2 regions of the Cryobacterium soli genome follow, and region 1 is predicted to be linked to the other one. Evidence: riboswitches for the same ligand, from Rfam matches in the RefSeq annotation. Region 1 holds a riboswitch; the other holds the start of a gene.
What was found. Region 1 has a riboswitch for thiamine pyrophosphate ahead of DOE79_RS00035 (ECF transporter S component). Riboswitches for the same ligand answer to the same signal wherever they lie in the genome.
Positions count from the first base shown of each region.

Region 2: linked by a shared signal. The riboswitch ahead of DOE79_RS14570 (YkoF family thiamine/hydroxymethylpyrimidine-binding protein) and the one ahead of DOE79_RS00035 (ECF transporter S component) in region 1 are both predicted to bind thiamine pyrophosphate.

Region 1 covers NZ_CP030033.1:2,610-7,015, reverse strand. The annotation lists gene DOE79_RS00040 (ABC transporter ATP-binding protein) at 1-1,271, opposite strand, end outside; gene DOE79_RS00035 (ECF transporter S component) at 1,282-1,941, opposite strand; TPP riboswitch at 2,042-2,152, opposite strand; gene DOE79_RS00030 (hypothetical protein) at 2,231-2,560, opposite strand; gene dinB (DNA polymerase IV) at 2,664-3,956, opposite strand; gene DOE79_RS00020 (hypothetical protein) at 4,047-4,406, opposite strand, start outside.
Region 2 covers NZ_CP030033.1:3,136,908-3,141,313, reverse strand. The annotation lists gene purQ (phosphoribosylformylglycinamidine synthase subunit PurQ) at 1-283, shown strand, start outside; gene mgrA (L-glyceraldehyde 3-phosphate reductase) at 371-1,396, opposite strand; gene DOE79_RS14575 (DUF3817 domain-containing protein) at 1,518-1,988, shown strand; TPP riboswitch at 2,155-2,264, shown strand; gene DOE79_RS14570 (YkoF family thiamine/hydroxymethylpyrimidine-binding protein) at 2,298-2,942, shown strand; gene DOE79_RS14565 (ECF transporter S component) at 3,127-3,753, shown strand; gene DOE79_RS14560 (ABC transporter ATP-binding protein) at 3,822-4,406, shown strand, end outside.

The DNA.
Region 1 (4,406 bases):
AGGAGGCCGTCGACGCGGTCGGCCACGGCGGCGTCGCCGAGGCCGAGGGCGCGCGGGCCGATGGCGAGTTCGTCCCGCACGGATCCGGCCAGGAACTGGTGCTCAGGATCCTGGAACACCGTGCCGATGCGTTCGAGGAGGTCACGGGAGCGCCACGAGTGCGGGTCGGCACCCGGGAGGCTTCCGCGCAGGGGTCCACGGCCGGCTGCGCGCACTGGGCCGCCTGCGGCGACTGCCGTCAAGGCGGCCGTGGCGGTCAGCTGTCCCCCGGCCCGTGCCAGGAGCCCGGCCAGGGTCAACGCGAGCGTGGACTTTCCAGCACCGTTGGGCCCGGTGATCGCCGTCGCGGTGCCCGCCATCACGTCGAGGTCGATCCCTTCGGCCACCACCACGGGCTGCCGGCGGGCAAAGGGCACCCGACCAACGACGAGACCGGCGGTGCTGAGGAGCACCTCGCCGGTGCGCTCGGGCAGCGGGCGCCGCCGGGGACGAGCGGGCGGGAAACGCGGGATCCACACTCCCGCGGCCGCCAGCCGGGCGCCCTCCGCCGTGAGCACCGAGGAGGCGGGCCCATCGGCCAAGATGCCGCCGGCCGGGTCGAGCACGATGATGCGGTCGACGATGTCCTGCCAGACCGCCACCCGGTGCTCGATCACGATGAGGGTCGCGCCCGAGGCCTGCACCGAACGGTGCACGGCATCGCGCACCTCCACGACGCCGTCGGGGTCGAGGTTCGCGGTCGGTTCGTCGAGCAGCACCAGGCCCGGTCGCATGGCGAGCACCCCGGCCAGGGCCAGCCGCTGTTTCTGGCCGCCGCTGAGCGCGCTGGTCGGATGCCGCAGCGGCAGGTCCAGCCCGACCTCGTCGAGGGCCTGCGTGACCCGCGGCCAGATCTCGGTCCTGGGCACACCCAGGTTCTCGCAGCCGAACGCGACATCGTCGCCGACGCGGGCCAGGACCACCTGCGAGTCGGGGTCCTGCAGCACGAGACCGACCCGGCCGCGCGCCTGACGCGGCCGGATGCCGTCGATGAGCAGCTCGCCGGTCTCGTCGCCGTCTTCGTCGTCACCGAGCACGCCGGCCAGGGCATGCATCAGAGTGCTCTTCCCGGCGCCGCTGGGTCCGAGCACGAGCACTCGCTCGCCGGGGCGGATGTCAAGATCGAGTCCGGAGACCGCGGGGCGGCTGCGTCCGGCGTGCCGCCAGCCCCAGCCGGAGGCCGTGACCCTCGCGCCCGTCATGCGCTCGTCCCGCGGCGTCGGAGCAGGCATCCGCCCACCCTCACCGCGTGGTCTGCGACGGGGTCTCGGTCTGCCGCAGGGCGCTCTGGCCAGGCCCGTCCTGGTCCGGCAGGTTCTGGCCCGACAGGGTCTGGCCCGGTAGGCCGACCCGGCTCGCCTCCCGACCGGCTGCGAACCGGCTGAGCGCGCCCGTGCGGGCCAATCCCCGCACGGCAAGCCAGGACAGCAGGCCCGCGAGCACGGTGCCCGACACGACGGCGGACACGATGTAGACGGCCTTGTAGCCGACGTCGAGGGCGGCATAGCTCGTGAAGGTCGTGTCGAGCAGGCCGACCGCCACGCCGGCGCCGGCGCCGGCCAGCAGGGCCACGCCCAGCCGCCAGTTCGCGTAGAGGAAGAGCGCGAGGACGATCTCGGCCCCGAGCCCTTCGATGATGCCCCAGATCAGCGTCGAGAATCCCCACTGGGTTCCGATCAGCATGGAGACGACCGCTGCGACGACCTCGGTGTAGACGGCCGCTCCGGGTTTGCGGATGATCAGTCCGCCGAGAACGCCGGCGAACAGCCAGCCGCCGGCGAGCAGTCCCTCCAGGCCGGGAGTGAAGGCGAGCAGGGCGCTGAGCGGCGACCAGGCCAGTCCCCATGCCCAGAAGATGACGCCGCTGGCGACGCCGATGACGCTGGCCACGACGATGTCCACGACGCGCCATTTCAGCACGCGAGGCGTGCGGGGTGTCGACGCGGTCAGACTTTTCGTTGATGCATGCACTGGTCGTGCCCTTTCCGTAGATGAATACAGGGCACGGGATTGAGAAGCCTCCCTGCGCTGGCATGATCCAGATCAGGTTCGACGGTCGAAGCTGAAGTAGCTTCCTCTCAGCCCGGTTCACCGGACTCCCGTGTTCGATTCGAGTATAGACCGGCTGCGGGCACGGCGAAGCGGCGGGAGGCGGTCTCCGCTCCCCCGCGAGGGCCGTGCCGGCCCTGGCTTAGCGCTTGAGCGCGCGGATGATGCGCGCGATGGCCTTGCCGCTCACCCACACGAAGGGGATGCCGACGGCGAGCAGGGAGATCACGTTCGGCTCGAACCGGGCGGCCCCGCCCGATTTCACGTAGGCACCGATCGGGATGGCCATGCCCCCGCCGCCGCCGCCCGCCGCGCCCTCGGCGTCGTCGCCCTCGCCACCGCCGCCGAAGCCGTACTGCACGAGGGCGACGGGCACTATCGTGACGCCCTCGATCTGCACGGGGTCTCCGTAGGCCGACCGCACACCGATGTACCGAGCGTTTTCTGCGAGCTTCAAGGCGAGATTAGTCATGCTGAAAGGCTACCCCCACTCCCCCGAACCGGTCAGGAAGCGCCCACCGCGCCACGGCCGGGTGTTTCGGCAGGAAGACAGGGCCGGATGGCGCGGGCGGATGTCAGGACTGGTGCCGGTCCGGCCGGCGGGCGGGTCCGGCATCCGGGGTGCCGAACGGGTGCACGTCCCGCTTCGGCGCGCTGCCCCCGCCCAGCTGGGAGGCCGGCCGCACGATGCCCCGGCCGAAGCGCGCCGTCACCGTGTCGACAGCCAGTTCGGCCTCCCGCCAATCGTCGTCGTCGTCCCACAGGCCGAGCCCCGACCCGTCACCGGTGCCCAGTTGCTCGGCGCGCACCCCGATGAGGCGCACCCGGATGCCGCGCGCGGCGAGCACATCGAAGCTCGCGGCGACCTCCTCGTAGATGCGCCGGCCCACGTTGGTGGGGTCGGCGAGGGTGCGGGACCTGGTCACGGTGCTGAAGTCCGCGTAGCGTAGCTTGAGCACCACGGTGCGGGCGACGAGACCGTTGCCACGGAGCTTCGCGGCCACGGCGTCAGACTGTCGCAGGAGTTCGCTGCGCAACCGCGCGACATCCGTTACGTCGTGTTCGAAGGTCACCTCGTGCCCGATGCTCTTCTCCTCGCGCTCCAGGTTGATCGAGCGGTGGTCGATGCCCCAGGACAGGTCGTGCAGCTTCTGCGCTCCGGCCACCCCCGCGGCGCGTTCGAGCGTCTCGCGGGACGCGTGGGCGATGTCGCGCACGTGGCGGAGACCGAGCGCGAGCAGCGCCTGTTCGGTGGTGGCACCGACGCCCCAGAGCGCTCCGACGGGCAACGGATGCAGGAACCCGATCGTGTCGTCGGCGGGAATGACCAGCAGGCCATCGGGCTTGGCCCGGCCGGAGGCCAGTTTGGCCACGAACTTCGTGGACGCCGCTCCCACCGAGCAGGTCAGCCCGGTCTCGGCGAAGACCCGGGCGCGGATCTTCTGTGCGATTTCGGCAGGCGACCCGTGCAGGAGCCGGGCGCCGGCGACGTCGAGGAAGGCCTCGTCGATGCTGAGCGGCTCGACCATCGGGGTCATGTCGGAGAAGATGCCCATCACCTGACGGGACACCTCCGCATAGCGGCTCATGTGCGGTTCGAGCACCACGGCCGCCGGGCAGCGGCGGAGGGCTATCGCCATGGGCATGGCCGAGTTGACGCCGTACTTGCGGGCCACATAGTTCGCCGCCGTCACCACCGAGCGGCCGGACCGGTGGCCGACGATGACGGGCAGGTGTGCGAGCTCGGGGTGGTCGAGCAGCTCGACGGAGGCGAAGAACGCATCCATGTCGATGTGCAGCATGGTGGCTGTGCTGTCGTCGACGTCGATCCCGGTGGTCTGCCGGTCACTGCCGTCCTGCTTGCTCATGCAGCGCACCTTTCTGCCGCCCAGGCCGCGGGGGTTCGAAACTACCTTCGATAATAACGGTTGCGCGGCCGGACGGGGCCGAACGGCCGGTCAGAAGCCGAAGTCGCCGCCGAAGTCGCCGCCGCCGAAGTCGCCGAAACCGCCGGAGTCGCCGCCGGCGTCGGAACCCGGGTCAGCGGACGCGTCTGCACCGGAGTCACCGGAGGAATCCCCGGATCCAGCGTCTGTGGAAGCATCCGCTTCGCCGCCCGCGTCGGGCAGGAAGGTGCTGACCAGCGCCGAGCCCACGACGTATCCCGCCACCGTGCCGAGCAGGGAGGCGCCGAGCATGCTGCCGAAGCCCGGGCCCTGGCGGCCGCCGGCCTGGTCGCCGCCGAAGGCGCGGTCCAGGGTGCCGGGCTGGCGCAGCTCGGCCCGGGTGGCGGACTTCGCCAGAGTGGCCGGTTCCGC
Region 2 (4,406 bases), 1.3 Mb from region 1:
GAAGAACGGTGAGGGCGGCTTCATCGCCTCCGCCGACACCCTGGCCCGCCTCGAGGGCGAGGGCCGGGTCATCGCCCGCTACCTTGACGTGAACCCGAACGGCTCGCTCAACGACATCGCCGGCGTCACCAACAAGCGTGGCAACGTCGTGGGCCTGATGCCGCACCCTGAGCACGCCGTGGAACCCGGCTTCGGCCCCGACACCGCGCTGGCCATGCGCAGCGGCGTGGACGGCCTGGCGTTCTTCACCTCGGTGATCGAGCGCGCGCTGGTCAACGCCTAGGTTTCTGCGCCTCTGTTTGACATGAATTGCCCCGGTGCGCCGGGGCAATTCGTGCGTTAAGGGACGACTCGGTGGTGGGTGTGGGGCCTAGACGGCGCTGGAGGGTTCCCAAAGGTTGATGCCCAAGTCGACGGCGTGCTCGTCGATCGCGGCGATCTCCTCATCGGTGAAGACGAGATTGTCGATCGCGGCGATGTTCGTCTCCAGCTGGGTGACCGACGACGCACCCACGAGCGCCGAGGTGACGGTGCCCCGCCGAAGCACCCAGGACAGCGCGAGCTGCGCGAGCGACTGGCCGCGCGCATCCGCGATCTCGGTGAGGGCACGGATGCGCCCCACCGTCGCCTCGTTCACCATGTCGTGGCTCATCGACCCGGCCTGCGACGCGCGCGAGCCCTCCGGCACCCCGTTGAGGTAGCGGTCGGTGAGCAGCCCCTGGGCCAGCGGGGAGAACGCGATGCAGCCGACGCCGAGGTCGTCGAGGGTGTCGAGCAGGCCGTCTTCGACCCAGCGGTTGAACATCGAATAGGACGGCTGGTGGATCAGCAGCGGCGTGCCCAGATCGGCCAGGATCGCGGCGGCCTGCCGGGTGCGCTCCGGTGAATACGAGGAGATGCCGGCGTACAACGCCCGGCCGCTCGTGACGGCCGTGTGCAGCGCGCCCATGGTCTCCTCGAGCGGGGTTTCCGGGTCGGCGCGGTGGGAGTAGAAGATGTCGACGTAGTCCAGACCCATCCGGTTCAGCGACTGGTCGAGGCTGGACAGCAGGTACTTGCGCGAGCCGAAGTCACCGTACGGCCCCGGCCACATGTCGTAGCCGGCCTTGGTGGAGATGACGACCTCGTCGCGGTGGGCGGAGAAGTCCTCGCCGAAGATACGGCCGAAGTTTGTCTCGGCGCTGCCGTAGGGCGGGCCGTAGTTGTTGGCCAGGTCGAAGTGGGTGACCCCGAGGTCGAAGGCCCGCCGCAGGATCGCGCGTTGCGTCTCAACGGGCACGGTGCCGCCGAAGTTCTGCCAGAGGCCCAGCGAGATCGCGGGCAGCTTGAGGCCGCTGCGCCCGGTGCGGCGGTACGGCATGGACTCGTAACGGGTGTCTGCGGGAAGGTACGTCATGACCTCATGCTGGCACAGCGGCCTGGCAGAGGTTCCATCCTTCGACGGATGCTCCGCTCAGGCGGGCCTGACAGGCTGGAGTCTGACCTGCCCGCCGATCACGCTTCCAGGAGTCCTCCCCGTGTCACCCCGCCTGCTCTACCGCATCCTGTCCATCGCCGAGGCGATCACCTGGACGATCCTGATCACCGCGATGCTGCTCAAGTACGTGTTCGCGCCGGGCGACTTCGGGGACGGCGCGGTGCGGGTGGGCGGCTTCGTGCACGGGCTGGTGTTCCTGGCGTACGGGATCACCGCTGTGCTCGTGGGTGTCAACCAGCACTGGCGTCCCCGGCTGATGCTCCTCGCCGTGTCCACCGCCGTGGTGCCCTACGCCACGATCCCGTTCGACCGCTGGCTCGAGCGCCGCAACCTGCTCGACGGCGGCTGGCGCCGGGAGGCCACGGACGACCCCCGGGACCACACCGTGGTGAGCCGGCTGCTCCGCGTCGGTCTGGCACGGCCGCTACTGTTGGCATCCGTTCTGGTGGTCGGCCTGGTCGCCGTCTTCACGACCCTGCTCGTGATGGGCCCGCCCGGCGGCGGCGCCTGACCTTCGCCGACACCGCGGCCAGCGCTCGACGCGGCCCGTTCGTCGTGCGCGGGTCACGCGCCGCTCCGCGGGTGGCGTGCCACGGGCGCAGTGGCGCCGTGCCCGCGCATCACGCCTGACCCGCGGCGTCACGCTGAACGCGCGAACGTCGCGACCGTGTATGGTCGGTGCTGTACACGGGAGTCCGGTAAGCCGGGCTGAGAGGAAGCTTCCTAAGCTTCGACCGTTGAACCTGATCTGGATCATGCCAGCGCAGGGAGAACGCACTCAACACCATCCCGTGCCCTGTTCACCGACAGAAGGCGCGACATGACACATCCCACCCCCACCCTGCCCGACCTGGCGCCGGCGGCTTTCACGCCGCTCGAATTCGGCGTGGGCGCTCGCATCACGCTTGCCGTGATGAGCGACCGCTACGCCGACATCATCCTGGACGCCATCCGGAGCACCGACACCGCCGGCCTCACCGTGGACACCGGTGTCGTGAGCACCTTCGTCGGCGGCGCCGAGGCCGACATTCTGCGCTACCTCACCGACCTCATCGGCGCGGCCGCGCGGAGCGGCCGCCATGTGACCGCCACCGTGCACTTCTCCCGCGGATGCCCCGGCGAGGTCGTCTGCGCCCTGCCCGGCGGTGCCGGGCCGCTGCGCAGCGAGATCCCCGCGGCGACTCCCGTGGGCATCATCGCCGCGGGCGAGTGGGCGCTGTACCCGCTCGACGACGGCGGCCGCCCCGGAACACAGCCCGACCACATGCGCGACATCTATGCCGCGATCGACTTCGCCAAGGCGAACGGCAGCTTCGTCGCGTCCGAGCACTTCGTGACGCGACTGCAGGGCGACCTCGCCACCGTGCTGCAGACGGCCGCGGCCGGCTGGATCCTCGTGGGGCAGAGCGTGCAGCACGTCACCAGTCACCTCACGCTGTCGATCAACAGCCCCTCCGCGCGCTGATCCGGCCCACGCCGGGCGCCGTCTGACCTGGCGGCAGAACACCCGCGGACCTCCCGCGTCGGCTCGGCACGTCCGATTCCGATTCTCTATTCGGCCACCGTGGCCGTTCCCGGCACGCCTCCGTGTGCATCCCCTGCCATCGTCTGGCACACCCCTCTTTCCCTCTCTCATGAAGGACACCACCATGCCTGCTGCACCCTCCTCCACCGTCGCCTCCACCGCATCCGCCACCCGCCCCATCCACCGTTTCACCCTCAAGGACCTCGTGCTCATCGTCGTACTCGGGGTGGTCTTCGGCTTCCTCTACTGGGCACTCGTGCAGGCGTGGACCGGGCTGTCGATCCTGCTCGGACCGGCGGGCGACCTCGCGCAGCACGTGCTGCTGGGCGGGTGGCTGCTCGTGGCGCCCATCGCCGTCGCCATCGTGCGCACCCGGTTCGCCGGGGTGATCGCCGAGGTTCTGGCGTCGGTCATCGAAGTCGTCTTCCTCGGTTCGGCGGTCGGGCCGATGCTCTTCGTCGCCGCCGCGATCCAGGGAGCCGGCAGCGAACTGCCCTTCGCGCTGCGCCGATATTCGTCCTTCGGCTGGGGTAGTTACGCGCTGTCCGGGCTGCTCGGATCGGGCTTCGTGTTCATCTTCTCCGCCTTCCGGTCCGGCTGGTTCGGCCAGGACCTGTTCTTCCTCCGATTGGGTATCCAGCTGGCTTCCGGCGTCATCCTGGGGGGTCTGCTGGCCAAGGTGATCGTGGATGCGCTGGCCAAGACGGGCGTGGTCGACAACTACGCCATCGGCCGCGCGCTGAACTCCTAGGCCGGGGCGTGTCCGACACAGGAGTGCCCGCCGCGGCTGTGCCTACTGGCGCTGTGCCGACTGTCGCTGTGCCTGCCGTCGCTGTGCCTGCCGCTGCTGTCCCCGCGGTCGCATTGCCCGCGGTTGCGTTCCGGGATGTCACCGTCACCTTTCCCCGGCAGGACCGCGCCGTGCTGCATGGCGCCAGCTTCACCATCGCCGCCGGGGAGCGTGTGGTGCTGTTCGGCCCGTCCGGGGCCGGCAAGTCCACCCTGCTGGCCACGATCACCGGGGTGGTACCGCACTCTGTGATCGCCCAGGTCACCGGATCGGTCACCGTGGCCGGCCGCGACGCCCTCGCCACCGAGGTGGTGGAGCTCTCCCGCCACCTCGGCGTGCTGCCGCAGGACCCGGACTCGGCCGTGTGCCTGCCCGGGGTGGAACAGGAGCTCGCCTTTGTTCTGGAAAACCGGGCCGTGCCACCGGCGGGGATCTCCGACCGCATCGATGCCGTCCTCGCAATTGTGGGCGCCGGCCGGCTGCGCGACCGTCAGACCGGCTCCCTGTCGGGCGGGGAGAGCCAGCGTGTGGCGCTCGCGGCGGCGCTGATCGGCCGCCCCGACATCCTGGTGCTCGACGAGCCGACCTCGATGCTGGATGCCGACGGGCTGCGT